DNA from 3 places in the uncultured Spongiibacter sp. genome. Region 3 is predicted to be linked to each of the others. Evidence: predicted binding sites of a transcription regulator. Region 3 holds the regulator's gene; each other region holds the start of a gene.
The links. Region 3 encodes sigma-54, which starts transcription at its own class of promoters, with help from an activator protein. Its sites were predicted from a motif close to TGGCACANNNNTTGCNNT; they were not measured.
Positions count from the first base shown of each region.

Region 1: a site for sigma-54 is predicted at 3,082-3,099, ahead of ABNS66_RS13105 (DUF1415 domain-containing protein). Genes of this name have one in related genera too.
Region 2: a site for sigma-54 is predicted at 1,737-1,754, ahead of ABNS66_RS02635 (flagellar hook-length control protein FliK). Genes of this name have one in related genera too.

Region 1 covers NZ_CAXGPO010000034.1:4,694-14,766, forward strand. Annotated here, with positions in the region: gene ABNS66_RS13090 (FAD-dependent oxidoreductase) at 1-1,214, shown strand, start outside; gene hemE (uroporphyrinogen decarboxylase) at 1,303-2,367, shown strand; gene ABNS66_RS13100 (NAD/FAD-utilizing enzyme) at 2,424-2,978, opposite strand; gene ABNS66_RS13105 (DUF1415 domain-containing protein) at 3,203-3,766, shown strand; gene ABNS66_RS13110 (DUF4136 domain-containing protein) at 3,777-4,322, opposite strand; gene ABNS66_RS13115 (DNA-3-methyladenine glycosylase I) at 4,411-4,983, opposite strand; gene ABNS66_RS13120 (M48 family metallopeptidase) at 5,087-5,878, shown strand; gene cysE (serine O-acetyltransferase) at 5,922-6,740, opposite strand; gene ABNS66_RS13130 (SAM-dependent methyltransferase) at 6,789-7,463, opposite strand; gene ABNS66_RS13135 (acyltransferase) at 7,544-8,266, shown strand; gene ABNS66_RS13140 (MAPEG family protein) at 8,316-8,699, shown strand; gene ABNS66_RS13145 (nuclear transport factor 2 family protein) at 8,747-9,136, opposite strand; gene ABNS66_RS13150 (hypothetical protein) at 9,174-10,073, opposite strand, start outside.
Region 2 covers NZ_CAXGPO010000003.1:43,657-53,729, forward strand. Annotated here, with positions in the region: gene ABNS66_RS02630 (flagellar basal body-associated FliL family protein) at 1-100, opposite strand, end outside; gene ABNS66_RS02635 (flagellar hook-length control protein FliK) at 445-1,635, opposite strand; gene fliJ (flagellar export protein FliJ) at 1,878-2,327, opposite strand; gene fliI (flagellar protein export ATPase FliI) at 2,359-3,756, opposite strand; gene ABNS66_RS02650 (FliH/SctL family protein) at 3,737-4,426, opposite strand; gene fliG (flagellar motor switch protein FliG) at 4,451-5,479, opposite strand; gene fliF (flagellar basal-body MS-ring/collar protein FliF) at 5,472-7,097, opposite strand; gene fliE (flagellar hook-basal body complex protein FliE) at 7,134-7,475, opposite strand; gene ABNS66_RS02670 (sigma-54 dependent transcriptional regulator) at 7,488-8,438, opposite strand; gene ABNS66_RS02675 (hypothetical protein) at 8,435-8,611, opposite strand; gene ABNS66_RS02680 (sigma-54 dependent transcriptional regulator) at 8,943-10,001, opposite strand.
Region 3 covers NZ_CAXGPO010000025.1:17,825-27,897, reverse strand. Annotated here, with positions in the region: gene ABNS66_RS11410 (YhdP family protein) at 1-1,899, shown strand, start outside; gene ABNS66_RS11405 (carbon-nitrogen hydrolase family protein) at 1,896-2,702, shown strand; gene yjgA (ribosome biogenesis factor YjgA) at 2,705-3,229, opposite strand; gene mgtE (magnesium transporter) at 3,267-4,625, opposite strand; gene ABNS66_RS11390 (HPr family phosphocarrier protein) at 4,756-5,025, opposite strand; gene rapZ (RNase adapter RapZ) at 5,044-5,901, opposite strand; gene ptsN (PTS IIA-like nitrogen regulatory protein PtsN) at 5,904-6,353, opposite strand; gene raiA (ribosome-associated translation inhibitor RaiA) at 6,383-6,670, opposite strand; gene ABNS66_RS11370 (RNA polymerase factor sigma-54) at 6,740-8,233, opposite strand; gene lptB (LPS export ABC transporter ATP-binding protein) at 8,377-9,102, opposite strand; gene lptA (lipopolysaccharide transport periplasmic protein LptA) at 9,104-9,661, opposite strand; gene lptC (LPS export ABC transporter periplasmic protein LptC) at 9,648-10,073, opposite strand, start outside.

The DNA.
Region 1 (10,073 bases), on a different contig from region 3:
CCAACTGGTTAAAGTTGGTGAGTGAGGGCAATTTGTTTGAGGCGGCAGAATTAAGCCATCAGACAAACAGCTTGCCGGAAGTGTGTGGGCGTGTGTGTCCGCAAGACCGCCTGTGCGAGGGTGCCTGTACCCTGAACGACGGCTTCGGCGCGGTAACCATCGGCTCAACGGAAAAATACATTACCGACACTGCGTTGGAGCTGGGCTGGCGCCCGGACATGTCCAAGCGTGTATGGACCGACAAAAAAGTTGCCGTCATTGGTGCGGGGCCTGCGGGCATTGGTTGTGCCGACGTTCTGGTGCGTGCCGGCGTGAAGCCTGTAGTGTTTGATCGCTACCCTGAGATCGGCGGCTTGCTGACCTTTGGTATTCCCGAGTTCAAGCTCGAAAAGTCCGTGGTGCAGCGTCGTCGTCGCGTGCTGGAAGAAATGGGCGTGGAGTTCCGCCTGAATACCGACATCGGCACCGACATCACCATGGAGCAACTGCTGGCCGATTACGATGCCGTGTTCATGGGAATGGGTACCTATAAGTACATGAAGGGCGGTTTCCCGGGCGAAGACCTCGACGGCGTGTACGACGCACTGCCGTTCTTGGTGTCTAACGTCAATCGCAACATGGGTTGGGAAAAGGATGCCGGCGACTTCATTAGCGTCAATGGTAAGCGCGTGGTTGTGCTTGGTGGCGGTGATACCGCAATGGACTGTAACCGCACGTCGATCCGCCAAGGTGCGCAAAGCGTAACCTGTGCCTACCGCCGCGACGAAGAAAACATGCCCGGCTCGCGTCGCGAGGTGCAAAATGCGCGTGAAGAGGGCGTGGAGTTCTTGTTCAATCGCCAACCTGTTGCCATTGTTGGCAACGGCAAAGTTGAAGGCGTAAAAGTGGTAACCACTCAGCTTGGTGAGCCCGATGAGAATGGCCGCCGCCGCCCGGAAGCGATTCCCGGTAGTGAAGAAATTATCCCTGCCGATGTGGTCTTGGTTGCCTTTGGTTTCCAGCCGAACCCGCCAGAGTGGTTAAAGGATCAGCAGGTTGAGCTGGAGTCCTGGGGCGGCGTTAAGGCGCCCGAGCAACAATTGTTTAAATTCCAGACCACAAACCCCAAAGTGTTTGCTGGGGGTGATATGGTACGCGGTTCCGATTTGGTGGTAACTGCAGTCTGGGAAGGTCGTCAAGCTGCAGAAGGTATTCTCGACTACCTGAAAGTATAGCCAACGACGGACGCCGAGCCCGGTTGTAGCAGCATTGCTGTGCCGACCGTGCTCGGCGTCGTCGTGTTTGAAGCAAGGTGATGGTGCCATGAGTGAATTGAAAAACGATACGTTTTTACGGGCGTTAATGCGCCAGCCGGTGGATTACACGCCGGTATGGATGATGCGTCAGGCTGGCAGGTATTTGCCTGAGTATCGGGCGACACGCGGTAAAGCGGGCGATTTTCTGTCGCTTTGCAAAAACACAGAGCTGGCTTGTGAAGTGACCCTACAGCCGCTGGAGCGCTACCCGCTCGATGCCGCTATCCTGTTCTCGGATATATTGACGATTCCCGACGCCATGGGCCTGGGACTGTATTTTGAAACCGGAGAGGGGCCGCGCTTTCGCAAAACGGTGCGCAGCATGGCTGACGTAGAGGCGCTGCCGGTTGTCGATGGTGAAAACGACCTGACCTATGTCTGTGACGCCGTGCGAGCGATTCGCAGCGCCCTCAATGGTCGCGTGCCGCTTATCGGCTTTTCTGGCAGCCCGTGGACACTGGCCACCTATATGGTAGAAGGCGGCGGCTCGAAAGACCACGGGCGCTGCAAGGCGCTGGCGTTCGATGAGCCGGAAACCATGCACGCCCTTCTGGACAAGCTGGCGCAGAGCGTTACCGCTTATTTGAATGACCAGATTCGCGCCGGTGCGCAAGCGGTGCAGATATTTGATACCTGGGGCGGTGCGTTGGGGCACCGCGCCTACCAAGAGTTTAGCCTGCGCTATATGAAGCAGATCGTCGATGGCTTGATCAAAGAGCACGACGGCCGTGCCGTACCCGCAATTCTGTTCACGAAAAATGGTGGCCAGTGGCTGGAGAGCATGGCCGATACCGGCGCTAATGCACTGGGCCTGGACTGGACGACGGATATTGGCGCGGCGCGCAAACGGGTTGGCGACAAAGTGGCGCTGCAGGGCAATATGGACCCCGCTATGCTGCGCGCCTCACCCAAGCGGATTCGTGAAGAAGTGGCGACCATTCTCGCCGAGTATGGCAGTGGTGTGGGTCATGTTTTCAACCTGGGCCACGGTATCACGCCGGAGGTCGACCCCGAGCATGCGGGGGCCTTTATCAACGCGGTGAGAGAGTTGTCGCCGGAATACCACCGCTAAACAACGCATAAAAAACCACGCTAAGCGTGGTTTTTTTATGGCTGTCTTGTGCCGGCTCAGGGCATAACCTCAACAAAGTGCCGCCAGCGGTTCTGCAAGCCGATTACCCACGCCGGAGCGCCTTCCCCGGTGCCGGAGAATTCCAGCTCGGGGTAGTGTGCGGTCACGCGGTTCAGGGCGCTTTGCTCACGACTGCCCGCATCGATCATTAGCAGGTGTCGCCCGCTACTCAGTGCTTGTTCAAAGCGCTTGAAGTCGTGGTGAGGCTCCTGAATACCGAATAAGCCGCCTTCCCAGGTGAAAAAGCCCAGAACCACGATTGCCAGAAAAACAAAGGGTGTCCAGCCGGCAATCTGCGTCACGCCAGAATAGTGAGCGCTCGCTAACACTAGGGCGAAGCCACCTAGGCCGATGAGTGCTCCGCGCTGCATGGCAAACACAACATCTTTGCGCAGTACCGCCTCCACCTCGTTGAGTTTACGCTGGGCGACACCACTATCATCGTGGCTGAGTACATGAATTTGAGGACGGGACAGGCCGTTCTCTTCCAGATCGTGTTCAATGGCGGCTAACTTGTCGAGATTGTCCGCCAGAAAGAAATATCTTTTCATTGACTGCTCCCAATCTTATTCGCGGCGAGAACGCCGAATGTGTTAAACCGCTGACACCTCGCTTGTGCTCAATGTAAGTGTAGCAGTACCTACATTACGCGCTTGGCGCGCAGCTGGCTCTGCTTATGGCGAATCCGTCTAGCGCGGGTTGGCCAAATTTCGATCAGTTATATTACGACGGGCTGGAAGGTATACTGGCGGCCTGAACAATTGGAGAAAAGAACATGTCGGACGTCGCGGCGGGTAAGGCGCAAATAGTGGCTGAAGTGAGTGATTGGCTGGACTCAGTAGTGATTGCTCAGCAGTTGTGCCCCTTTGCGGCGAGGCCCAGGCAGCAGGGAAGCATTCGCATTGCTGTTGCCGATGAGCAAGATCCGCAGGCGCTGCTCGAACGGTGTTATGCAGAGCTGATGAAATTGGCCGACACCGACCCCGGCACACTGGAAACCAGCCTGCTGGTGGTGCCAGCACTGCAAGAGAGTTTTGACGATTACTGGGAGTTTGTTGGTATTGTTGAAGACCTGCTGGAGAGCAGCCCTTGGCGCGGGCAGTTTCAAGTGGCCAGTTTTCACCCCGAGTACTGTTTCGAGGGTTGCGAGGCAAGCGATCCGGCAAATTACAGCAACCGGGCGCCGTGGCCAATTCTCCACCTCTTGCGCGAGGACAGCGTAGCCGCGGCGGTGGCCAGTCACCCTGACATCCACGGCATCCCCGAGCGCAATATGACTTTGCTACGGGAAATGTCAGCAGAGGCGCTGGCAGGCTTGTTTCCCTGGCGCAATCGCTAGCGCCGCAGCGTTAGCGCGGCGGAAATTGCGACCAAATTTCGCCAACGGCACTGTCTATTCGAGCTTGGTTAACCTTGGGGTCCTGGTCGTCCAGTTCAATGACCAGTGAACCGCGCCAGCTCAATGCTTTGCTGGACCCGTCCAGTAAGTCGATAAGAATTTGCACATTGCGATTGACTTTGTCCTTGCCGAGCGGCACGCCGACAGAGGTGCTAAGGCCGAAATTTCCGGAGAAACTGCCCAGTCCAATCCCCAGCCGCGGGCTGCGGTCAATGGTGTTGGCCGCCTGGGCAATGTAGTAGCGCACCAGGAAATCTGCGCCGTCAGGACGCAGCTTATACAGGCCGGCATCCAGTCGGGTTTTCAGCGCGCTTTTGACTTGTTCGGCGATAAACGGTGAGACACTTTTGTCGGCGCCGCTGTCTTCAGACCAGCTGTACTGCTGATAGCTAGCGAAGTTCGCGCGAGGATTGTAGTCGGTGCGTACATCCGTGCTGCTGCAGGCACTGACTAGCAAGGCAGTGAGCAGGCTGAGTGCAATTCGTGTGGTTGTCATGTGGAAGCCCCTTGTCGCGCTGTGCCGCGCCTAAATAGAGTATACGGTAATTAGTCCACGCTGGAGGCCATTAGTGCCCGAGCCAGCATCAGGCCAGGGCGGCACATTGTTGGTGAGCCGGGCAGGTGACTATATGGTCATTAACCAAGCCCATCGCCTGTAAATAGGCGTAACAGATCGTGCTGCCAAAAAAGCGGAAGCCGCGCTTCTTCATATCTTTGCTAATGCTATCTGAAAGCGGCGTAGTGGCCGGGACATCGGCCAGGCTTTGCCATTGATTTTGAATCGGTCTGTGCTCTACAAAGCCCCACAGGTAGTGGGCGAAACTGCCATATTCCTGCTGCACTTCAATGAAGCGCTGGGCGTTATTGATCGCGCTTTCTATCTTCATGCGGTTTCTGATAATCGAAGGGTCGGCCATTAAGCGTTCAATATCGGCCTGCGTAAATGCCGCCACATGCGGCGCGGAGAAATTGGCGAACAGCCTGCGATAGCCTTCGCGCTTGCGCAGTATCGTTAGCCAGTTGAGTCCGGCTTGAGCGGACTCGAGAATCAAAAACTCGAATAATTTGTTGTCGTCTCTGCAGGGCCTTCCCCACTCGTCGTCATGGTAGTGTCGATATTGCTCGTCACTGCCACACCAGTCACACACTTCGCTCACGGGGCGTCCTCAGTTAAGGTGATTGCCAGCCAGGCTGGAGCCTGTGCCATAATGTACAACGTATCAAACGTACTCATAGATTGCCGCTTTTTGGAGAGAAGGAATGAAAACAATACGGATTGTCGCCCTTGCTGCCGCCGTACTTACCCTGCTTGCCTGCGTTGAGTCTCCGACTGGGCGGCGACAAATAATGTTGTTTTCTAATGGCGAAATGTCGCAGATGGGTGTCGCGGCCTTCGATGAAATGAAGCAGAAGATGACGGTCAATCGCGATGGCAAGGTCAACGGCTACGTCACCTGTGTTGCCGATGCAATCACGGCGCGTTTACCTGCACAGTGGCGCGGCAGTTGGGAGGTGGCGGTGTTTGAGGAAAAGTCTGCCAATGCCTTTGCGCTGCCCGGTAAGAAAATTGGCGTGCATACCGGCATCTTTAGTGTCGCGAAAAATGCCGACCAGCTGGCAACCGTGCTCGGACATGAAGTTGCCCACGTCTTGGCTCACCACAGTGCAGAGAGAATGTCGTTGCAAAGCGTTACCGGCACTGGTGCTCAGCTGCTGGCGGTGTTGCTGGGCGACAGCCCACAGAAAGCCACGGTGATGGGTATGCTGGGGCTCGGTGCGCAATATGGCTTGGTGCTGCCCTACGGCCGCGCCCAGGAGTCTGAAGCTGATGTATTGGGGGTAGACCTGATGGCGCGAGCGGGCTTTAACCCGGCAGCCAGTATCGATTTATGGAAAAACATGAGCGCCGCCGGCAATGGCCAGCCGCCCGAGTTTATGTCGACCCACCCCTCTCACCAAACCCGGATTAACGACTTGCAACGCCAACAGAAAAAAGCGGCGCCGCTGTACCAGCAGGCGCGCGCTCAGGGCATTCGCCCTAATTGTGGTTGAGCAGCCATTGTCGCAGCAGACTATATGTTTTCGCGTACAAGCCTTAATCGTCGCAGCAGGCGCTGTGATTCATGGATAAGGCCGGTGCCTCGGTATCGGGTTTGCCAATCACCTTGGCGGGCACGCCAGCGACGAGGCTGTGCGGCGGTACGGCTTTTAACACCACGCTGCCGGCCGCTACATGGGAGCCTTCGCCAATGCGAATATTGCCGAGGATTTTTGCTCCCGCGCTGATCAACACGCCGTCTGCCACTTTGGGGTGGCGGTCGCCATGTTCCTTGCCCGTTCCTCCCAGTGTCACCGACTGCATAAGTGAAACATTGTTGCCGACAACGGCGGTCTCGCCGATCACGATACCGGTGGCGTGATCCATCAATACCCCGTGTCCCACTTTTGCGGCAGGGTGAATATCGACACCGAACTCACAGCTTATGCGGTTCTGAAAAAACAGCGCCAATGAGCTGCGGCCCTGGCGCCACAGCCAGTGGGCAACGCGGTAGGACTGTAGAGCGTGATAACCCTTAAAATACAGGAAGGGCACTGACAACAAGCTGCAGGCTGAATCGCGCTCCAGCACGGCGCACAGGTCGGCGCGCAATGCTTTGCGAATGCAGGGCTCAGCGGCAAATGCCTGATCGATCACTTCTCGGACCAACAGGCTCGACGCAGCGGGGCTGTCCAGCATATGTGCCAAGTGATAGCTCAGGGCATCTTCAAGGCGGTCGTGGTTGAGTATGGTGGCGTGCAGGAAACTGGCGAGCACAGGCTCGCGTTCAACTTCTGCGGCGGTTTCCTCTCGGATACTTTGCCAAACCTTGTCGTCGTGGGCGGAGCTGCTCATGGTGTTGTCATCTGTATTCATCGCTCGCCGAGTATAACGCCTACGTCTGCATTCAGCATTGTTTTGCGCTTAATTGGCGCTGGTGCATCGCCACAGCGTTTGGCCAGCGAGCTGGTATTTCCTTTCAAAAGGCGTGAGCGGGTGTTCAGCAACAAAGGTGCCGAGTTCTGCGGTTCTACCCGCTATTTTCAGCGCGTGGGCAAACTCTTGTACGTATACCGGCCAGTTGCTGCGCAGCTCAATTTGTCCACCCAGGGTTAACAGACTGGGAAATAAGGGCGAGCCATGCACCCGGTAACTAAGCTGCCCGGGCTTGGGCCAGGGGTTGGGATACAACAAATAGTGGGCGTCGGCCTGCCAACCGGCCTCGCAGGCCAGCCGCCAGAAGTCGTCCACATCCGCGCGCACTAACAGGTAGTTGTCTCTGGCGTGATGGCAGTGCGAGTTATGCTTGTCGAGACGGGCTGCGGATTTATCGATACCGATAACGGCGCAATCAGGATAGCGCTCAGCCAGTCGCCAGGTACTTTCACCGACACCGCAGAACGAATCGATAATAAGAGGACTGCACTGTTGTTGCAGCCACGTATTCGCTTCGTCAAACGCCTGCTGATTGTGCTTTGCATAGGGCTTTAAAAAGGCGTGGTGAAGGTGTTTGTGCACCACCTCTTCCAAGCGCTCGTGAATGGCGGTCTGGCTGCTTTCGATGCGCCGTGACTGCCGGCCATCGCTGGTTTTTTTCATGAATTGGTAACCTTGTTGGAATTGCTACCCTCATCAAGCCCTGCGACACTGTGCGGCAATAACAACAGTGCGAGTTCGCTATGCGTCAGGATCGGCGCCCCTACTGGGTGAAGAAAAATTATCTGCGTTTCAGGCATTGGTACACCCTGCATTTTCTGCGGCCCGCCTGTGACGCGTTGGGTGATTATCCCACGTTTATGAAACCCTGGTATATCTCCATATCCGGGCCCAACGTTTCCATTGGCCGCTGCGCCACCGTGATCGCAGAGCCAGAAGCGCGAGTGAAGATCGGCGTGTGGGGGCGCGAACCCGACAAGGGGCGCATCAGCATTGGCGACTATGTATTAATCAGCCCCGGCGGGCGGATCTCCGCCAGTGATGAAATCGTGATCGGCGACAGCGTGATGATGGCGAATGGCGTCTACATTACCGACAGCGATTGGCACGACATCTACGACCGCACTGCGCGCAGTGAGGAGGTCAAGCCGGTGCATATTGGCAACAATGTGTGGCTGGGTGACCACAGCACCGTTCTAAAGGGCGTGACGATTGGTGATAACAGCGTGGTTGCCGCCGGGGCGGTGGTTACTCGCGACGTGCCGGCCAATGTGGTGGTGGCGGGGAATCCTGCCAAAGTGGTCAAGCAGCTCGATCCCGAGCGCCCGATGAAAACCCGTGCCGATTACTTTGCCGATCCACAGGGGCTGCAAAAATTCTTTGATGGCGTGGACAAAATGGTGCTCGGTAAAAACGGCACCTTGAATTGGCTGCGCTGTTTACTGAAGCCGGGGCCCAATGATTAGGGCACCTCAATAACGATAAATCACTTAATCAATCGCTAAGGGGAAAACAATGACAATAGCACTATGGTGTGTACTGATTGCGGGAATGATGTCACCGCTGACCGGCCTGCTGGCCAAAGGGGGCAAGGTTGGTGGCAAGTCCTACGACAACAATCACCCGCGCCAGTGGTTAGCGCAACTGGAAGGGCGCCCCGCGCGAGCCGTTGCGGCAATGAACAACAGCTTTGAGAGTTTTCCGCTGTTTGCGGCGGCGGTGATCATTGCGCACTTTTCCAATGCGCCTGCGGATACCCTGAATTTACTGGCCATGGCCTATGTGGCGATTCGTGTGCTTTACACCGCTTGTTATTTGCTTAACTGGGGTGCCCTGCGCAGCTTGGTATGGTTTGCCGGTGCCGGCGTCGTCATCACCATGTTCTGCATTATCCCCTAACGGGCCGAGGCGCTGGGGCCTTGCTGCCAGCGCCTGTTAATCGCAGTTTACGAAGCTAGCGCCTCCAGCATCTCTGCCATTTTTTGGTGTATCAAATTAATCGCTTTGAGTGGTCGCAGCATCACTTTAAAGTCAGTGATTTTTCCCTCTGCATTCCAGCGAATCATATCCACACCGTTGACCTGAACGCCGTCGATGACGACCGCGAATTCCAGCACCGCGTCATTGGCTCCCTCGACCTCGCGTACGTAGTGAAAACTGTCATTAACTAACACTTGAAACGCCGCGGATAAATACAGTGCCGTCATGTCTTTGCCGCGCTGCGGGGTGTGGACGATGGGTGAGTGAAATACTGCGTCATCGGCGAGTAAATTTTCCAAGCCGGTTGTATCGCGGCGGCTTAGCAGTTGGTGCCAACTTTTTATTGTGGGGTGCATAGGCAGAGGTCCTTTTACTGTGCGAGCCCTGCGGGGCTCAATGCGATGTAGGCTGAAAGCTTAGCAGCTTTGTCGGAAGGCCTTCGCTACCCAGTAATATTGTGTTGCCATCGCGGCTGATGGCGACCGATTCCGCTTGCCGCAATGGCGGTGCCCCCAGTGCTTGGGGAGACGTGTTCAACACACTTAGCCAGCTTTGCTGGCCCTGCCGCACAAAATAGTAACTCTCTCCGAGGGTACTGATTACCGCCGCGCTACCATCGGCGGCGAAATCCAGGCCGGTGGGGGAGTGCTGGGTAATGCCGCCCTTTCTTTGCGGGGTGTGTGACCCAGTGGTGGGTAGGCTTTTGATCTCGCCCAGTGCGCTGAGTAACACGGGTTCGTCGGGCAGGCTGTCCAGCGAAAAACGGTACAGTTTCGGGTGGCGCTCTCTCTTACTCAGCAGGTAGACCATACGTTGCTCAGGGTCCACGGCAAGCCCTTCCACATCGCGGGGGCCGCCATCGAAAACCAGGGTATAGCGCCGCAGCAGGGTTAGTGATGGTGCCTGTGGGGCCCCGCCCTCTCTCAGCAGGTAAATGTCGATCATCGGTCGAATCGCCAGGTTATCTCCGATGTCTCCAACGAGAAGATAGTGGGCGTCGCCCTCACTAAAGCTCGCCATGTCTTCCCAGTCGGCGGCGTTGGCACCGCGCACGCTCACCGACTTCAGCTTGTCCTCGCCGGGCTTAATCAGATACAAGGTGGGGCGGTCGCCGCTGTCATTGTGGGCCCAATAGTAACCGGGGTGGGCGCCGCTCGCCGCGAGCCCGCTCAACTCTGACAAGGGGCGCTGATTCAGCGTGTATTCTTGAGTTTGCCAGTGGCGTTCGGTTGCACTGCTGGAAAGTGTTGCCAGCAAGAGTGGCAGGGTCAGTAAAACCGGCAGGAAACGAGA
Region 2 (10,073 bases), on a different contig from region 3:
CAGGTTCATTACTGCCGCGCATCACAAACCACGTTCCCCCTGCGGTTGCCGCCAGCAGCACAACGACCAAGCCAATCAATACGAATTTGTTTTTAAACATTGCGTTTTGCCCTTCTCTCTCACCGGTGAGGTGCCAAAAAACCAACGAATACATGTCGCGTAGAGAGAAAATTGCAAAGGCTATGCCAGATATTTTTTTGCTTTTATTTCATAAGGTTAAGCTAACTTCAGGCCCTCGCGCCAAGAATTTGGCAGGCCAGCGGCCGCCCATTGGCGGCAAGTGAAGAGAAGACGTTCAAACAGATCGGCGCCTGTCTAAACCTCAGTGGTGGCGACAGGCGCGAGAAGATTTGCCAGCGCTAGCATTCACTACGCCGGGGTGAGCTAAGTCGGAATTAACTATACCGGGGTTAGCTATACCGGTATTAGCTATGCTGGGGTTAGTTATGCATAGTCATCTACCGCCGAATCCCCTCTTGAAGACCCTTTAGGCGCGCTGTCTTCTCGGCTGGCCTCTGGCTCACTAGCGGGCTCCGCATCACCGGAGAAATGCACCACGCCGCGCTGAGCGCGGTCAGAAAACTGCTGACTTTGCTGCTGTTGCTGTGCGTCGGCCCAGGCGGATTGGTGACTCACCTTGACCTCTTCCAGGCGCATGCCCTGTTGCTCCATTGCCTGGCTTAACCGCGGCATCAAACGTTCGATCAACTCGCTGGTTTCGCTGTGCTGGGCTTGGAACTGCACCGACGCCTTGTCGCCCTGCATACTCAACTGTACGTGGATGCCTCCCAGCTCTTCCGGGTTCAGCTGCAGTTGTGCGGTTTGCGTTCCGGTACTGCCCATCCACTGTATGCGCGATGCCACCGCTTGGCTCCACGCGGGGTCGTCAATGGGGTTTTGACTAATGGTGAACTGAACAGCTGCCCGATCAGCTGGCGGCGCTGGTCGGATAGTTAACTGCCGTGTCAGATCCGCAAACTCCAGGCTGTCGGCACCCGCATCGACACTCGCTACCTCAATGGCCGGTGGCGCGCTGGCGATGCGCGGCGTCACTGGCGCATTCACTATGGGCGCCGACGCCATTGACGCTGCAGCATGTTGAGCAGCCGGGTCCGCAGCTATGGCAACACTGTGTATTTGCGGCTTGGTCTGCAATGCACCGGGCGATGGACTAACCGGCGTACTGGGCGAGATACTTGCTGCATCGACCACTTGCGCCTCTATGTTCTGCGCAACAGGACGCTGGCTGCGAATTGCTTCAGCCACCGCGCCAAAAGAGGATAACTGCGGCGGCAGCACAGTACTGCTTTGCGGCAATGGTTGACCGATTAGCGGCAAGGGCTGGCCGCCCTCGCCACCATCGGCCTTCAGTAAATCAGACGACTGAACTAATTCATCCTGAGGGCTCGGCAGCTCGGCCTCGTCACCCGCCAATCGCGCCAGCGCCTGAGCGGACAAATGGTCGAAACTAATCCCCTCAACCGGCGCGTCAGGCGTTTGTTGCGCGGCTAGTAAATCGCTGAAAGCCGCTAGCGGCGAGGCGTCGCCGTCGCTCAGAGGCAGGCCCTCCAGGTCCGGCGATGTTCCCGCAGCAGATGGGGTAAGTGATGCAAAAATGGCCTGTACAGTATTCATATTTTCATCCCATTTTGTCCGATAGCCCTGCGCGGAAACGTCCCGCATGGCGTCGACACAGCGATAATGGCGGCTGCCAAGTTATCGTCACTGAGTGGATTACAGCAATTGATGTGCCAATGCGGACTTTCGGCATACCGCGCACAATGGCTCCGCAAAGTGATTGGCTCGCGTGAGTATCAAAGCCCGAGCAAGGGGTAGGATAGAGGGGAATAATAGTAAGGCTGACTGGCCCGTTCAGATTAGGCGTGACGCTGGCGCCACACGAAGCGTTGCGATGACAGCTCATCACTCTCTCGCTGCTCGCGGGCATCCTGTTCTCGACGCTCGACGCGCTTATAACGCTCCAGCAGCTGCTCCATGCTCATACTATGTTGGCGCGCGGTCATCCACTGTTGGCGTATGTCGTCGAGCTGTGCGGCGCAGCGCGCCACTGTATCGCTCTGCTGACGAATAGCCTGCGCCAGGCGGGAGAGAAACAAGCGGCTTTCCTGGAGATGCTTAAGGTCACAGTGACGACTCTCCGTCGCGCGACGGTAATCATCGTAATACTGCTGCAGCTCGGTCAATTTATCTCGCTGTTGCTGATGTTGCTGTTGAACCGCGGCATAGCGCTGCGCCACTTCTTGCTCTTCGCGCTCGGCAAATTCCTGCACGGGCTTGAGGCGTTGTGACTTCTTTGCATGACTCATAGCGAACGTCCCCGGTTACCGGCGCAGAGCACTACTGAATGATAGTGTCCTGCAAATTGCTGTCATCATTGAAGGTGACAATTTCAGCGAGTTTGTCGAGGGATTGGTCAAAGCCCTCCGACTCATCAAAATCCTGCTGCAAAAACGCCTGTATGCGTGGCCACAGTGCTATTGCTTGATCGACTCGACTGTCGGTACCACGCTGGTAGGCACCAATGCTAATCAGGTCGCGATTTTGCTGGTAAAGCGAAATCAGCTGTCGCAGCTGACGCACCATCGACTGATGAGCCTTGTCGGTGATGTCGTTCATTGCGCGACTAACGGAACGCTCTACGTCAATCGCGGGAAAATGCCCCGCATCCGCCAGACTTCGAGACAGCACAATGTGTCCATCCAAAATCGCCCTGGCGGAGTCGACAATGGGGTCGTTTTGATCATCCCCTTCTGCCAACACGGTATAAAACGCCGTAATCGAACCACCACCTTCCCGACCATTGCCGGCCCGTTCCACCAGGGCAGGTAAGCGAGCAAACACCGACGGTGGGTAGCCCTTTGTTGCCGGCGGCTCTCCGGTCGCCAGCGCAATTTCCCTCTGAGCTTGCGCGAAGCGCGTTAGCGAATCCATCAGTAATAACACCTGCTTACCCTGGTCGCGAAAGTGCTCGGCCACCGCACTGGCCAGCCAGGCTGCCCGTAAACGCATCAGTGGCGGGTGGTCGGCAGGTGTCGCGATCACCACCGCTTTGCGCATTTCATCGCCGCCGAGAATATTGTCGATAAAATCCTTCACTTCGCGCCCACGCTCACCGATCAAGGCAACCACCACTACATCGGCATTGGTATAACGCGTCATCATTCCCAGCAGCACACTCTTACCCACACCACTGCCGGCAAACAGACCCAGTCGCTGCCCCTGCCCCACGGTAAGCATGGCGTTTATCGCTCGCACACCGACATCCAGGGGCTGGTGTATGGGGCGCCTGACCAGTGGATTGATCGGGGGAGAGTTTAGCGGGCGCTGCTGTTCGCAGCGCAGCGGGCCGCGACCGTCCAGCGGTTCGCCAGCGCCGTCGATCACCCTGCCCAACAGGCCATCACCGACGGCTATGTTGGAGCTTTTACGAATCGGCCTCACCCGGGCATGGGGCATCACCCCGCGGAGTTCGCCGGTGGGCATTAGCAACAGATGATCGCTGGCAAAGCCAACCACTTCGGTTTCCAGCCACTGGCCGTCGAGGGTCTCCACCTCGCAATAGGCACCGATAGCGGCCTTGCAGCCTTCAGCCTCTAGCAAAGTGCCAACAATACGCCGCAACTGCCCCTCAGCCGCGGGTTCGGTGTTTTCAATGTGATGTAAGCGCTCACGCAAGCCACGCAGTTGCGAGACCAGAGCGTGCTGTGTTTCGGCTTTAGTTTTGACCAGATTCATCAATGAGTACCTGTTCAAGCAAGGCCCGCAAGCGCTTGTCGGTGCGCTGATCCACCTGCGAGGTTCGGCTTTTGATCACGCAGCCGCCGCGGCGAATATCAGCATCTTCGCTAATGTCCCAAGCAGCTGCGAGTGGCTCGGCAACGGCCGCATGGTCCCTGAGCAGCTGCGCATCCGCGGGGTGCAGTTGCAGCTGAATATGCCCCTCTGCCGAGGGCAGCATGGCAACGGCGCGCTCTACCGCCAGGGTTACAATCTCGGGATCAGCGTCGATCTCTTTCACAATCAGCGCCTGTGCCAACTCCTGGGCCAGCAATATGACCTCTTTCTGCACCTCGCCCTCTAGCCAGGCCTGCGCCTCGCGCAGCGCCGCCATTGCCAACTGCAGTTGTTGGCTCTGTTCAGCGAGCAGCGTACGCGCCTCGGCTTCACCCTTGGCAAAGCCTTCCTGTCGCGCTTGCTCACGCAGCGTGGCCAGCTCGTCAACGACCTCATCGGCGAGCTCCGCTGGCGCGTCAGTCGCTGGGGCCGGCCGACTACGATTGCTGGCGCCACCGCGCATTTCAGGTAGCTGCCAACTGTTGGCTGGTCGCGTCGCCTGGTCGACTGCCGGCTCTGCCACCGGCGTCTCGACGTCTCTGGGAATAAATTGCTGGAAGCCCGCTGTCACCGTTCCACCTCAGCCTGTCGCTGATTAAATGTAGTCATCACCGCCGCGACCCAAATCAATTTGGCCGCTATCGGCCAGGCTACGTGCAATCGTGAGGATCTCTTTTTGCGCCTGCTCAACCTCGCTGATTTTTATTGGCCCACGCGCTTCCATATCGTCGACTAACATCTCTCGTGCGCGCTTGGACATATTGCGCAGAATTTTTTCGCGCACCTCTTCTGAGGCGCCTTTTAAGGCAATTGGCAGCAGGTCAGAAGACACTTCACGAAGTAACTGCTGCATGCCCTTGTCACTGATGTTAATCAGGTTGCTAAAGACAAACATCAGGTCTTGAATCTTGGTCGACAGCTCCTGATTATTTTTTGCAACACTATCGAGAATGCGTGTCTCGGCGTCGCTGTCCAAGCCGTTGATAATGCCCGCCGCTGCCGCCGCGCCGTCGATATCCCGGCTCTTTAATTTGGCCGTTACTGACAGTTTTTTCTTCAATACATTTTGCAGCTGGGTCATCGCCGCATCGGGAATCGTTTTCATATTCGCGACGCGATACACCACATCGTTTTGCACCGCCTCGGGAAACTGCGCCAGTACTTTTCCTGCTTGCTCCTGCTCCAGATGAGCGAGGGTAATGGCGATCATTTGCGGGTGCTCGTCTTTGAGCATTTGCATCAGTGCTTCAGGCTCAACCCAGCGCAGTTCATCCATTTCACTGCCAGCCTCGTCGCCGAGTACGCGCTTGGCCAAACTGCCGCCTTTTTGCTCACCCAAGGCATTGGTGAACATCTTGCGGACATAGGACTGAACGCCAACCGCGAGCGAATTTTCAGACGCTGCACTCTCGTGAAAGTCCTTAACAACCTCCACCGCTCGCTGGTTATCAACACGTTTGATATTTGCCATTGCCGAACCGATACGCTCGACATCGTCGGGCGAGATATGTTGCAGCACCTTGGCCGCGTAGTTCTCGCCCATCATTAGCAATAACAACGCAGCCTTTTCACAGCCGGGAATTGCTGGCGCTGCCGTCGCGCCACTGGCGTTTGCATTAGCCATTGTCTTCAGTCACCCATCTGTTAACGACCTGCGCCACGCGGCGCGGATCTTCTTCAACCATTCCACGAACATCGCCTAACTGCTGCTCAAAGCTAATGCCTTGAGGGTAGCCCCCCGCGTTCGGCGCCCCAAGAGCGGCCACTGGCTGCTGTTGCAGCTCGCCGCTTATTCCCGGCTCGTCCGCACTCGCCACCGGCGCAGGCGCCTTGTGTTGCAGCAAGGTTTTCACGCTGGGCCGCAGCACCGCAAACACGATGAATAGCAAGGCAACGCCAACCAACACCTGCCGCACCAAATTCGCAAACCAGGGCTGCTCCCAGATCGCAGGACCCGTCGCCTCTTCGTCGAAGGTTACGGTTTCGCGAAAATCTGCCGCCATCACCGTCACCCGATCGCCGCGCTGTTCTTCGAAGCCCACTGCGTCTTTCACCAACAATGTCATGCGCTCAAGCTCTGGGTTGGTCATGGGCTCCACGACGACTTCCCCTGCCTCGTTCACGCGGCGGTGATTGTCCACCAGTACCGCGACCGAGAGTTTCTTCAAGCTGCCGCTGGGGTTACTGCTATGCGCCAGCACCCGCTCGATTTCGTAGTTGCGAATAACCGAGCGATTACCGGCGTCAGCATTCGCCTGCTCACCACCCTCGCCGTCAACACCCGCTGGCGGTGGTTGATTCGACAGGGCACCCGGCACACCGCGCCCCTGGGCGGCGCCGCCATTGAGCTGTTCGTTAATCTGTTCACTGCGCACCACCTGTCGGTCGGGGTTCCAGCTTTCCCGGCTTTCCTGCTCACTGCTGAAATCCACATCCGCGGCCACCGTTACCCTAACGCGGCCGGAGCCGGCGATGGGCCGGATCAAATCGGCGATCCGCTCTTCGTACGCCTGCTCAATGCGGCGGCGATAGGTGAACTGCCTATCACTCAGTTCCAGTTGATCACCATCACTGCGGCTTTCATTGAGCTGCTGCCCCAGCTGGTCCACCACGGTGACATCCTCGGCATTCAAACCACCGATGCTGCTCGCCACCAGATTGATAATGGCCGAGACATTGCGCTTAGAGACTTCGCTGCCGGGGTACACATCCAACATAATCGATGCGCTCGGCGCTTTGCGGTCACGCACAAATACCGATTGCTTGGGGATCGCCAAATGCACCCTTGCCCTGCGTACCTGCTGCAGGCTTTCTATGGTGCTGGCGAGTTCCTGCTCCAGCGCGTAGTGGTATTTTTTTGACTGCATAAATTCGCTAACGCCAAAGCCCTGCTCCTTTTCCAGCATGGCCATACCGCTGCCGTCTTTACCAAGGCCTTGTCCGGCAAGACGGATTCTCGCATCATAAATTTGCTCCGCTGGAACCATTATTGCGCCGGTTGAATCCTGAATACGATAAGGAATTCCCGCCACATTCAGCGCATCAACAACTGACGATGCGCGCTCCGGCGGTAGTGAGGAGTACAACGCACGATAGTCACCACTTTGCGACCACAACACTGCAGCAACACCCAGCGCAACACTGGCGGCGATACCGACCAGAATCAGCAGCTGGCGCAGCACGTCGTTTTTGGCGGCGCTTTGCAACACACTGTTAACAGAAATGCTTTGCGAATCAGCCATGACTCAAACCCTTTCTTACACGCAGCACGCTCGTTGTCACATTGACATCCTCATCACTTCTTTATAGGCGTCAACGACCTTATTTCGCACTTCCACCGCGGCCTTAAACGAGACTTGGGCCTTTTGCATATTCACCATCACCTCGGTGATGCTGACATTCGGGTCGCCGCGCTCAAACGCCGTTGCCAACTGGCTGGCGTTCGCCTGAGTTTGGTTAATCCCCTGAAGCGACTGCTGCAACATCTGCGAAAAATCGACCTTCGGTGCCGCATCAATGCGCCCCGGGTCCCGCACATCGGCGGCACCTGGCATCGCGCTTTGCTCGCGCAGCGCACGTATCTGGTTGAGGATAGAGTCAACTTTCATTCCGTCTGACATGACAACTCTCCATTAACCTTGCAGGCATTGCTGCTCGCGCAGCCTGGCTAATTTGTAGCGCAAGGTGCGCGGGCTAATACCGAGAATTTCGGCCGCTTCTTTCTTTGAGCGGCCCTGGCGCAGGGCGTCGCTAATTCTCTGGCGTTCCTGATCTCGCATAAAACCATCCAACGGCGCGCTGGCGCTGCCAGTTGTCGCCGTGGAAAACAGCTGCATACCCTGCTCAAACTGGATATCTCTTTCGCTAATACGGTGGTCTTGGCGCAAAATCAACGCGCGCTGAATAACGTTGTCGAGCTCGCGAACATTGCCCGGCCACACGTAGCTAAGTAGTTTTTCGCGGGCATCGTGAGTGAGCACCGACTGCGCACTGTCGATAGACTCATCGCGCTCGAGAAAGTGTTCGGCCAGCGGCAAGATATCTTCCCGGCGCTCACACAGGGCGGGCAGGCAAAGGGGAAAAACATTCAAGCGGTAAAAGAGGTCCTCGCGAAACTCGCCGGCCAATACGGCCTCACGCAGATCCCTGTTAGTGGTCGCGATGACGCGCACGTCCAGGTTCATACTGCGTCGGCTACCAAGACGCTCAATTTCCTTTTCCTGCAGCACACGTAATAACTTGGCCTGCAAGCCAATATCCATTTCAGAGATTTCATCCAGCAGCAGCGTTCCGCCCTGGGCTTGCTCAAACTTGCCCGCGTGGCTGCTTATCGCCCCGGTGAACGCGCCCTTCTCATAACCAAACAGCATGGCCTCGAGCATGTTTTCCGGAATCGCGGCGCAGTTCACCGCAACAAAGGGGCCGTCAGCACGGCGCGATTGCGCATGTATGTAGCGGGCATAAACTTCCTTGCCGACGCCGCTCTGCCCACAAATCAATACCGTGGCATCCGTCCTGGCAACGCGCGTAGCAAGATCGCGAACAGCAATTGATGCGGGGTCTTTGGCGATTAACTGTTTCATTTCGCTTCCCCCCCATCGATGCGACGATGCAGAGCACCAACAACACCGGGCAAGGTCGCATGGCAATGCTCCAGGAATACACGCGTTGACGCGAACTCGCGCATGCAGGCCTCTATCGCGAGGGACTCTGTCGCAGGAGACGCCGAGGAACCGAATGTGAGTATTTCTGCCATGTTACTGCCCTATCGTTTAACTCAGGGGGGATAGTGCAATAGCCATACCAACAAATTTTAATTATATTTTTCAATAACTTAGGTAATCAAAACACTGAATTGACAATATTTTGGCAGGCGAAAAACAGGCCTAGCGACAAGCTTGTGGCAGGTAAAATAAATGCGCCTACCCCATGGCGTTAGAAAATTCTTTCGATACCGCTATCCGCAGCATTGACGTAAAGAAGGGGCGATAAGAAATTAATGGCGGGAGTTATCAAGCGACAAGCGTGACTGTGGCAAGCGACTACCTGTCATTGAGGAAACATTGGCACTCTGTCGAAAAAATAGCCTACTGGCTAATACCCATTTTCTTCATTTTTTCTGCCAGCGTGGTGCGCTGCAATCCTAACAACTGCGCAGCACGGGTAATCACGCCTTGCTCACGCTCAAGAGCTTGGTTAATGAAGGCCTGCTCCAATTCCTGAAGATGATGCTTCAGGTCAATACCTTCCTCAGGAAGCGTTGCGCCAGCATTAGCGGTGAGCGGATCGTCGTCTTCGCGCTGAAGCAATAGCTCCATCAGCACGTCTTGATCTTCGCGCTCGTTGACTGGCTGATCGTCGTCGACCAGCTCAAAGCGGTACTTGGCAGGCAGGTCATTAACGCCTAAACGCTTCCCGCCGTGAGTGATGGCCAAGCGCTCCACTAGGTTCTCTAATTCGCGCACATTGCCAGGCCAGTTATAACGCTGCAAGGCTCGCAATGCACTGGCTGAAAAACTGGGCGGTTTCATGCCGCGCTCAGTCAAGCGCTCAGCGAAGTTTCTGGTCAGCATTTCAATGTCTTCCGGATGCTGACGCAAAGAGGGAACTTCTATGGGAAAAACATCGAGCCGGAAGAACAAGTCTTGACGGAAGGTGCCCTCGTCGACCATCGACTCCAAATTGCGGTGGGTTGCAGCGAGAATGCGTACATTGCACTTGCGCGTTTCATTGCTGCCAACACGTTCGTAACAGCGCTCCTGCAAAACGCGAAGCAGCTTCACCTGCATGGGCAAGCTCATATCGCCAATTTCATCAAGGAATAAGGTGCCACCCTCAGCCATTTCAAAACGGCCCTGGCGACTCGCTACCGCGCCGGTAAAAGCCCCCTTTTCATGGCCGAAAAGTTCGCTTTCGAGCAGGTCAGCGGGGATGGCGCCGCAGTTCACGGGAATAAATGCTTTACCGGCACGATCTGAACACTCGTGGATCTTACGTGCAACCACTTCCTTACCGCTGCCAGATTCACCGCGAATCAACACTAAGGTGTCGAACTCGGCGACCTGTTTAATCAGAATATCCAGCGCCCGCATAATGCGAGACGGTGCTGGCCCGCTACCCCCGAATTGTTCTGCTTGTGATGCCATAAGCGTCTTCACTAGAACTCGTTATTGTGGATGTAGCCGGAGGGTCTCCGAAAACGCTACTTATGGTGGCGG
Region 3 (10,073 bases):
GGGGCAATGACGGGGGGAGTGTTAAATGACTGGCGCATGGAAGGTGTGGTGGATAGCAGCTTCGCGCTGACAATGCCGTTAGTCGGTGAGCCGCATGCAGAGGTGGCGGTGCACGCGGATTTAGCACTGTCAGAGCTTACCTTGCCGGATGTTAATTTGTCCTTGAATAACGTCCGTGGCCCCCTTCAGTATCGCAGTGATAGCGGTTTGAATAGTTCCGGCTTGCGGGCGTCGGTGTTGGGGGAGTCGATTCAAGGACGCATAGAGCAGCGCGATGACGTCGTCCATGTGAAGGCGTCCGGGAAAATGGACATGGCTGCCGTTCGCGCATGGTTACAGCAGCCTGCGCTCGGTTTTTTGCAGGGGCGCACAGATGTGAATGTGCATGTGCAAGCGGGTGGCAAGCGCCCTGGGATTGAAATCGAGTCGGCGATGCGCGGAGTGGAAGTGCGATTGCCACAGCCGCTATACAAGGCCGCCGATGAGCCTCGGACATTGAAGATTTATCAGTCCTTTGCCGGTTCAGGGGCACCGCTCAGCGTCGAGCTTTCTGAGTTGTTTCGTTTGCAGTACCGCCAGCGTGATGGCGCTATTTCCGTGACACTGGGCGATGGCAACCGAGCGCCGTTGCGCGAGGGCGCGTTGAGTATTGGTGGGGGGCTGGCGTTTGCTGCCATGGATCAGTGGCAGCTGGCCCTCGACAATTATTTAGAATGGCAGTCTCTGCAACCTGTTGCCACGACGGGAGGGGGAATCCCGGTGTTTGTCGATCGCTTGAAGGTCGATGAACTGGAAGTCCTTGGGCGAATCCTCCATTCCGCAAATATCAGTGCCCGGTCTGAAGGCGGGGATTGGACGCTGCGTGTCGACAGTGACGAGGTAGCAGGGAATATTGCCCTGCCATCGCAGCTGGGTGACCCCTATGTGTTGATGCTGGAGCGTCTCGCACTGCCAAGCCTTGCCAGCAGTGGCTCCGCTGCCGAACATCTGGGCGATATTGATCCGAGGTCGTTTCCGGCCTTGGATGTCGATATTGAATCACTCAGTATTGGCGAGAAAAACTATGGCCGTGTCGGTTTTGACCTTCGCACAGACCTGTTTGGCGCGCATTTCTTAGCCCTGCGTGGGCAAGTGTTGGGCATCGACCTGGGCGACGCCAGCAGGCAAAACGCCTTGCATTGGTGGTATCAGGAAAATGGTCGCCGAGGCTCTCAGCTCAAGGGTAAATTTGCGGTTCGCGACATGGGGAAAGTGCTCAGCTCGCTCGGTTATGAGCGCTCACTAGAGACGCGCTCCGGCGGCTTTGATATCAATGTGAGCTGGCCAGGCTCACCAGACCAATGGGCGATGAGCGCGAGTCAGGGAAGAGTGAAATTCGCCTTAAAGAATGGTCGGTTTTTAAAGACCTCAGATGCGGCCAGTGGCGCATTGCGCGTGTTGGGTATTTTTAATATGACCAATATTGTGCGCCGCTTGAAATTTGATTTTCGAGATGTCTTCCGCAAAGGCGTACATTTTGACGACATGCGCGGTGAACTGGGCTTTGGTCAGCAGCGATTGGTGCTAACCCAGCCACTGGAAGTTAGCGGGCCGTCGAGCCGTTTTCAGATGAGCGGTAATATCGACCTCGTGTCGGAGGCCTTAGATATGCGACTGGTCGCCACCTTGCCTGTTGGCAGTAACCTGCCCTGGGTCGCGGCGCTGGTTGGCGGCTTGCCGGCGGCTGCGGGAGCGTATGTGGTAACCAAAGTGTTCGAAGAGCAAGTCGATAGCTTCTCCAGTGCGGTGTATGACATTCGGGGCACTGTTCAACAGCCTGAACTCTCCTTCAAAAAGATTTTTGACGTCTCACCCACTGAGTTGAAGGGGCAAGAAATGCCATCGCAGGTTGCGCCATGAGTCTTCGTGCCTCAGCGGTGCAAATGGTGTCCGGCGCAGCGGTGAGCGTCAACCTGAATGACGCGTTGGAGCATCTGGAGAAGGCCTCTCGTCAGGGAGTGCAGCTGGCGGTGCTGCCAGAAAATTTTGCCTGTTTTGACAGTGGTTCAGCGCTGGCCGAATTGGCTTGCCGGGAGCAGCACGCAGAGATACGGGGGCGGCTGGCCGAGCAGGCTAAACGTTTGGGGATGTGGATTGTCGCGGGAACGCTGCCACTGCCTGCGGCGGATGGTCGTTGTTATGCCAGCTCGCTGGTCTTCAATGACAGTGGTGAGTGTGTCGCCGATTATCGCAAGTTACATTTGTTTGATGCCGACGTTGGCGATGCACAGCAACGCTACCGGGAGTCGGAACGCTACGCTCCCGGTGAGCGACCCTGCGTTATTGATACCCCCTGGGGGCGGCTTGGCGTAGCGGTCTGTTACGACCTGCGCTTTCCCGAGTTGTTTCGCCTGATGCTCGATGACGGGATGGAATTGTTGGCGCTACCGGCGGCGTTTACGCGGCGCACGGGGCTGGCGCATTGGTTGCCACTGCTGCGGGCGCGTGCAATTGAAAATCAGGTAGCGGTTATTGCAGCAAATCAGGGCGGTATTCACAGCGCGCGCCGAGAGACATCCGGAGGTTCCTGCGTGATTGACAGCTGGGGGCGCGTACTCGCCGAACTCGGCTTTGGCGCCGGTATTGCGACAGCTGACATCGACATGGCGGCGCAGCGAGCGCTGCGTCAAGAAATGCCAGTGTCGCAACACCGGCGATTCTAGTTTTACGCCTGGCTTTCTTCTTCGTTGGCAATTTGCTGAAGTTCGCGCAGGTAGCGAAAGAGCTTGCGCGCTGCTGCGGGCGGCTTATTCGCCGTTTTTTCTTTGCCAGCTTGCATGAGTAATTGGCGAAGTCGCTGTCGATCAGCATTGGGGAAACGTTGTAGTGCGGCGTCGACGCCCTTGACGCCAGCGGCTAGCATATCGTCTCGCAAGTCCTCTAGCTCGTGAAAGCGTCGCGCCAATGCTTTTTGCCCTTGCTCCTGTTCAAGCAGGGCGGCTTCAATGCCGCTGGCATCAATGCGGCGCATCAGTTTGCCGATGTACTGCATTTGCCGGCGAAGCCCCTCGCGGCTCTTAATCCGCCGCGCCGTGGCGATGGCTTCCTCAAGGTCGGGATCGTTGATGGGAACCCGGGCCAAGTCGGCATTGCTTAAGCCCACGAGGCGACTGCCCAGTTTTTGCAGGGCTTCCATTTCGCGCTTCAGTGCGGTTTTACTCGGGCGTTCTTGATCGTCTATATCGGTCACAATAACGGTTGCTCTATCGGCTTGGCTTGAGTGGAACTCAAGCGTAAAAATACGTGGCTAATCCAAGGAAGGACATAAAGCCGACAACATCGGTAACCGTAGTTAACACTACGCCGCCAGCTAACGCGGGATCGATGTTCAGCGCCTTCATTACCAGCGGCAAAATGGCGCCGGCCAGTGATGCGGTGATCAGGTTAATTACCATGGCGGCGGCGATAATGGCGCCGATTAAGGGGTCGTTAAACCAGTAACTGGCGGCCAGCGCGACAATGAGTGCCCACAGCAGCCCGTTCATGAGTCCTACCAGAACCTCTCGATTGATCAGCCAGCGACTGTTATTGCGGCTGATATGGCCAAGGGCCATCCCGCGAATCACCACGGTTAAGGTTTGTGTGCCGGCGACACCGCCCATGCTCGCGACAATGGGCATAAGTACGGCCAGTGCGACGACTTTTTCAATGGTGCCTTCAAAAAGGTTGATAACACCGGAGGCAATAAAGGCCGTTAACAAATTGATGCCGAGCCAAATGGCGCGGCGCGGCGCGGTGGTCATTACCGATGCAAAGGTGTCTTCGTCTTCATCCAGACCGGCCATACTCATCAGTGAGTGGTCGGACTCTTCGCGGATAACATCGACGACGTCATCGATGGTGATTCGGCCAAGCAGCAATTGATTGTCGTCGACCACGGGGGCACTGACCCAGTCCCGCCGCTCGAAGAGGTTGGCAACATCGCGCGCAGGCATGGACGCCACAATGGGCTCAACTTCGGTGTCCATGATTTCACGAACGGTAACGCTGGGGTCCGAGACCAGCAGTTTCCGCAGCGACAGTGAGCCAATGAACTGGTCATTACGGTTAACGACCAGCAGGCTATCGGTCATTGCGGGAAGCTCTTCGTGCCGCCGCAGGTAACGCAGCGCGACATCCAGGGTGATGTTCGGCCTTACAGTGATGGTGTCGGTGTTCATCAGACCACCGGCACTGTCCTCGTCGTAGGACAGTATGTGCTCGACGCGCACCCGGTCTTGATGGTCCATCGACTCCAGCACTTCGCGAATCACGCGGTCCGGAAGTTGCTGGAGTATATCGGCGATATCGTCGGTTTCGAGGCCCTCGGTGATCGCGGCGACTTCCTCGGCATCCATGTGCCGCAGGAACTGACTCTGCACCTCGTCGCTCAGGTGCTGGAGAATGTCACCCTCATTTTCGGTATCGACAAGTTGCCACAGCACGCCCCGTACTTTTTGCGGTGTTGACTCAATAAGGTGGGCGGCATCGACGGGAGGCAGGCCGTTGAGCATACGCCGAATTTGCAGAAACGCGCCGGAGCCCAGAGCTTCATTCAGTAGCTCTAGGCGGCTTTCAGCTTGGGGCTTTTCTGCGGTTTGGGCCATATAGCTCTCTGCGTTGCGTTCGGCTTTCTGCTGGATAGCAGTCACACAGTGTGGCGAGAATTATCCTTTAATCTTCGCTGGGCAACAATTGCAGACGGGCGAAATCGCGCTGAAATGCGCAGTATTTGATTTATTCGCCTTCGTCAAAGCGGCGTTCGATCAAGTCGACGAGAGCGTCCAGGGCTGCTTGTTCGTCTTCCCCTTCGCAGCGAATGTGCAGTGTCATGCCTTTGCTGGCCGCGAGCATCATTACCGACATGATGCTTTTTCCGTCGACCCATTGCTGCCCCGCCGACACCTGAATGCGAGAGGCAAATGCGGTGCTGGTGGTTACGAATTTGGACGCAGCACGGGCGTGAAGGCCGAGTTTATTGATGATAGGAATTTGGATTTCTTGCATCGCCTTGTCCAGCCCAGGTTAGTGCTGAAGTTCGCGGTGGCGAACTTGCAGGCCAGGACAGGTGTCGCGAAGCGCCTTAGCCAGCTTTTCGGCCATGTATACTGAGCGATGTTGTCCACCCGTGCAACCGATCGCGATGGTGAAGTAGCTGCGACCGGCAGATTCTATCTCAGGCAGCCAGCGCAGCAGGTAAGTGAGTATGTCGCTATACATCTGTTGGACTTGCGGCTGGGCATCGAGGAAGTGCTGAACGGCCTCGTCGCGGCCGCTGAGGCTGCGCAGTGCCTCGTCCCAGTGAGGGTTGGGGAGCATGCGCAGATCGTAGACCTGGTCGGCATCAATGGGTAGGCCGCGCTTAAAGCCGAAGGACTTTAGTTGTAGTGCCATGCGGCTAGCGTCGACGCCGAGAACGCGGTCACGTATGGTGGCGCGCAATTGATGCACAGTCATGTCGCTGCTATCTATGGTCAGCGATGCCTCGGCGACAATGGGCTCCAACAGCGCAGACTCTTGCTTTATCGCGTCGCTAAGCGGCTGGGAGTCGGTGCTCAGTGGATGCCGTCGACGGGTCTCGCTAAAACGCTTAATGAGCTTGTCGTCGCTGGCATCCAAAAAAAGAATACGCAAGCTGGCCAGGCTTCGAACTTGTTTGCACAGTTCTTGGAAGCGGGCGAGCTCCGTTTGTGAGTTTCTCGCATCGATACAGACAGCAACCTGCTGATGAACTTTCAGTGTGCTTTGAGAGAGTTCGGTAACGAGTGCGGGTAGCAGTGACACCGGCAGGTTGTCGATGGCGTAGAAACCTTCGTCTTCGAGCTGGTGCAGCGCCGTGCTTTTGCCCGAACCTGAGCGGCCGCTGAGAATAATAAGCTTCACGCCTAGCTCGCTACCGCACGTTCATAAAGACTGCTGTCGCTGTCTGCGCTGCGAAGCTGCTGGCGGAAAGCGTCATCGTTGAAGGCGTTGGCCAAGCTTGCCAACACTTTAATGTGTTCGTCGTGTGCTTCGGCAGGAACGATCAACGCAAACACTAAGTCCACGGGTTGATCGTCTATCGCTTCGAAGTCGATAGGCTCGGCAAGTTTAAGCAGCATGCCGGTAATTTCGGTGCACTGCTGGCTGCGACAGTGGGGAATCGCAACCCCGTGCCCGATACCTGTGCTTCCGAGTCGCTCGCGGGCGAGCAGTTCGTTGAACAGTTCGTCGGCGTTGAATTGCGCATTATCCTCACTGACAAAAATAGAAATTTGTTCCAGTAGGCGTTTCTTGCTGCCCACAGACGTACCGCAGTGGGTACGTCCGGGGCTGAGTATTGAATCAAGGGTCATGTTTACGTTTCCGGAACATCCCCGGGCCTTTAGTGGCCCAGGTTTTTCTCCTTGTGTTTAATAAGCTGGCGATCGAGCTTGTCGGTGAGGCTGTCGATGGCCGCGTACATATCCTCTGATTCACAGGTGGCGAACAGATCGGCGCCAGCCACATGTACGGTGGCTTCAGCTTTTTGAACCAGCTTTTCTACTGACAAGGTAACGTCGGTATTGGTGATATTGTCGAAGTGCCGTTGCAGCTTGGCGAGTTTGTTGTTGACGTAATCGCGAAGTGCCGGGGTAACTTCAACATGGTGACCACTGACGGTTATTTGCATATCTTGCTCCTTCATCGCTGAGAACATCCGGCGCCTCCCGGCGCGTTGTTTGGGCCTTTTGGGGCCTTATTAGACCAGTCTTTTCCGTTCGTTAGAGGGCGGAATGACTAGTGATTCCCTGTACTTTGCAATGGTTCGCCGGGCAACTTTGATGCCTTGCTCGGCCAACAGTTGGGTGATTTTGCTGTCGCTTAGCGGTTTTTTGGGATTTTCTGCGGCAATTAATTTTTTGATTAGTGCACGAATCGCCGTGGAGGAGCATTCTCCTCCGGTATCGGTCGAGACGTGGCTGGAGAAAAAATATTTGAGTTCGTAGATGCCTCTCGGGGTATGCATATATTTTTGCGTGGTAACCCGTGAGATCGTCGATTCATGCATGCTCACTGCATCGGCGATATCGTGGAGCACTAGCGGTTTCATCGCTTCGTCGCCGTACTCCAGGAATCCGCGCTGGTACTCAACAATCTTGGTGGCGACTTTCATCAGTGTTTCGTTGCGGCTCTGCAGACTTTTAATGAACCAGCGCGCTTCCTGGAGGTTGTCGCGAATATAGTCTTTGTCGCTGCTGGTGCCGCTGTCTTTGGCTAGCGATGCGTAGTGGCTGTTAATTTGTATTTTCGGGGCGATGTCCGGGTTTAACTCAACCAGCCAGCGGCCTTCTTTTTTGCTGACGAATACGTCTGGTACCACATACTCCGTTTCGTCGTTACCCACGCAGTCACCAGGAGTGGGGTTCAGCGTTTGAATGAGTGCCAGGGTGTCGCGCAGTTGGTCTTCTTTTAGCCGGCAGCGGCGCATGATTTGGTTGTAATCACGGTTGCCGAGCTGCGGCATATGCTGCTCGACAATCTGCAGCGCTTCAGTCAGGTATGGGGTGTCTGGGGAGAGCTGTCGAAGTTGAATCAGCAAGCATTCTTGAAGGTCCTGGCCGCCAACACCTGGGGGGTCAAACTGCTGGATGAGGTGAAGGACGGCATTCACTTCTTCTATTTCGATATCGTCGTCGTCGAAGGCGTCCACCAGCTCTTCGGGGCTGACGGTGAGCCGCCCTTTTTCATCGATCGCGTCGATGATGGCATCAGCGACGATGCGATCAAGTTCTGAAAGCCGGCTGAGGTTGAGTTGCCAGCGCAGGTGGTCCTGGAGCGACTCTGAGCTGCCGTGGCGATAGTCATTGTTGTAGTCGTCGTCGGCGCTACCGGCCGTGGAGGAGCTAGGTGCGGAGCTTTGGTAGACGTCTTCCCACTGGCTGTCTACCGGCAAATCTTCGGGGATGTCGCTGCGCTCGGCCCATTCACTGTCAGCGTCGTTGCTGGGCGCCTCCTCAGCAGAGGTCGTTTTGCTGTCAGCCTCATTGGCGTTACTTTCGCTCTGGCTGTTGCTGCTCTGGGGTTCCGGGCTGTCGCTGTCTTCCTCTACTTCCAGCAGGGGGTTGGAGTCCAGTGCCGACTGAATTTCCTGTTGAAGGTCGAGGGTGGAGAGCTGTAATAAACGAATCGCCTGTTGCAGCTGGGGCGTCATGGTCAGCTGCTGACCGACTTTTAGCTGGAGCGATTGTTTCATAGGCAATGACTTCTACTACAACCATACCTGAGGGATTAAATGCCGTTATGTAGCCATAAACGACGATGCTTCAGGGTCAGTGTAGTCCCGCAGCCGCACCGCTGCAATAGGCGTTTAAAGCAATTGCTGTGCCGATTTTTTGATCAAAGGGTAAATGTGTCGCCGAGGTAGATGTCCCGCACGATTTGGTTGTTGAGCACGGCCTCGGCATTGCCCTCAGCAACGATGCGACCTTCGCCAACTATGTAGGCTTTTTCGCAGATATCGAGGGTTTCTCGCACGTTGTGGTCGGTAATTAGGACGCCGATGCCGCGCGCCTGCAGGTGGCGAATAATCTGCTGAATATCGTTCACCGATATGGGGTCTACCCCGGCAAAGGGCTCGTCGAGCAGAATAAAACTGGGCTCGGTGGCCAGTGCTCGTGCAATTTCTACTCTGCGCCGTTCCCCGCCCGAGAGCGCCATACCCGGCGATTGGCGAATATGGGCAATGTGAAATTCTTGTAGCAGTGCATCGAGCTTTTCTTTGCGTTGCTTGCGGTTCAGGTCGCTGCGGGTCTCCAATATCGCCATGATGTTGTCAGCGACGCTCAGCTTCCGAAATATGGATGCTTCCTGAGGGAGGTAGCCGACGCCGTGTTTGGCCCGACCTTGGATGGAAAGCGGTGTCAGGTCTTTGTCGTCGAGCTGAATGCGGCCGCGGTCGGCGTTGACGATGCCGACGATCATGTAAAAACAGGTTGTTTTTCCCGCCCCGTTGGGACCCAACAAGCCGACTATTTCACCGCTGTTAATACTCAGGGAGACGTCTTTGATTACCTCTCTGCCTTTGTAGGCTTTAGCGAGGTTGCTGGCTTTCAATACGGGCATGTTAGCGGGGAGTCTCCGGGGTGTCGGGGGTGGTGCTTGGAGCAGGGCTATCGGTATCACTCACGCCCTGCTGAGGCTGTAGGGTCATTTGTACCCTGCCATCGAGTTTGTGGCTGCCGCCATCGGCAATGACCATTTGCTTGCGCCCGCTGTATACAATGCGATCGCCACTGATCTTGGAGCCCTGATGTCGGATGGTGGCATCTTTTTGCAGCAGGATTTCCTCGGCATTTAGGCTGTATTCTATGAGTCGGGCACTGGCGACCACGACGCCTTCCCCGGCGCGGGGTTGTTGCTCAAAATGGGCGGGGCTGCCATGGGCAATAACCTTGGTTACTTTTCTGTCAGCCTCGACAATAATCAGCTTGTCTGCGCGAATAATCAGGCTGCCCTGCGACATATTGACGTTGCCCGTGTAAATGCCGCGATTGTTTTCATAGGTGGCTTTATCTGAGCTGAGGTTGATGGCCTGGCGGCGGTCATCGGGCAAGCCGTGCACGCTGCTGGCGAGGCAGAGCAGGGCGCTAATAGCGAAGGTGCGTAGATTATTGCGGTTCATAGTGTCCTTTTACCTTCGCGAGCAGCTCGACTTTCTCGTTAACGAGGTCGGCCGTCATGCCCTCCGACTGGGTTTCGCCATTGGGTAGTTGCAGTCGCAGTGGCTGATCCGTTGCTACCAGGCTTTGCTCCAGGTCAATGCTGAGTTGCTCTGTGTGGATTTGTGCTTCGCGAATTAAGTCTTCAACAACAACACTGCCACGCAACTGCAGTTGTTGGCCATTTTGTGACAGTGTGCCGGTAATGGCTTGCGCCGTCCACGGCCGCTGCTCGCCGATATTGCCGATGTAGAAGGGCTGATTGAGCTGGATGTTGCCCGAGGAAATCATGCGTTCGGCACTGTCGGCGCGCCAGCGGTATGCCACATTGCCGTCTTGGCGATATTTCAAGCCTTCGATGCCCTGTAGGTGGGA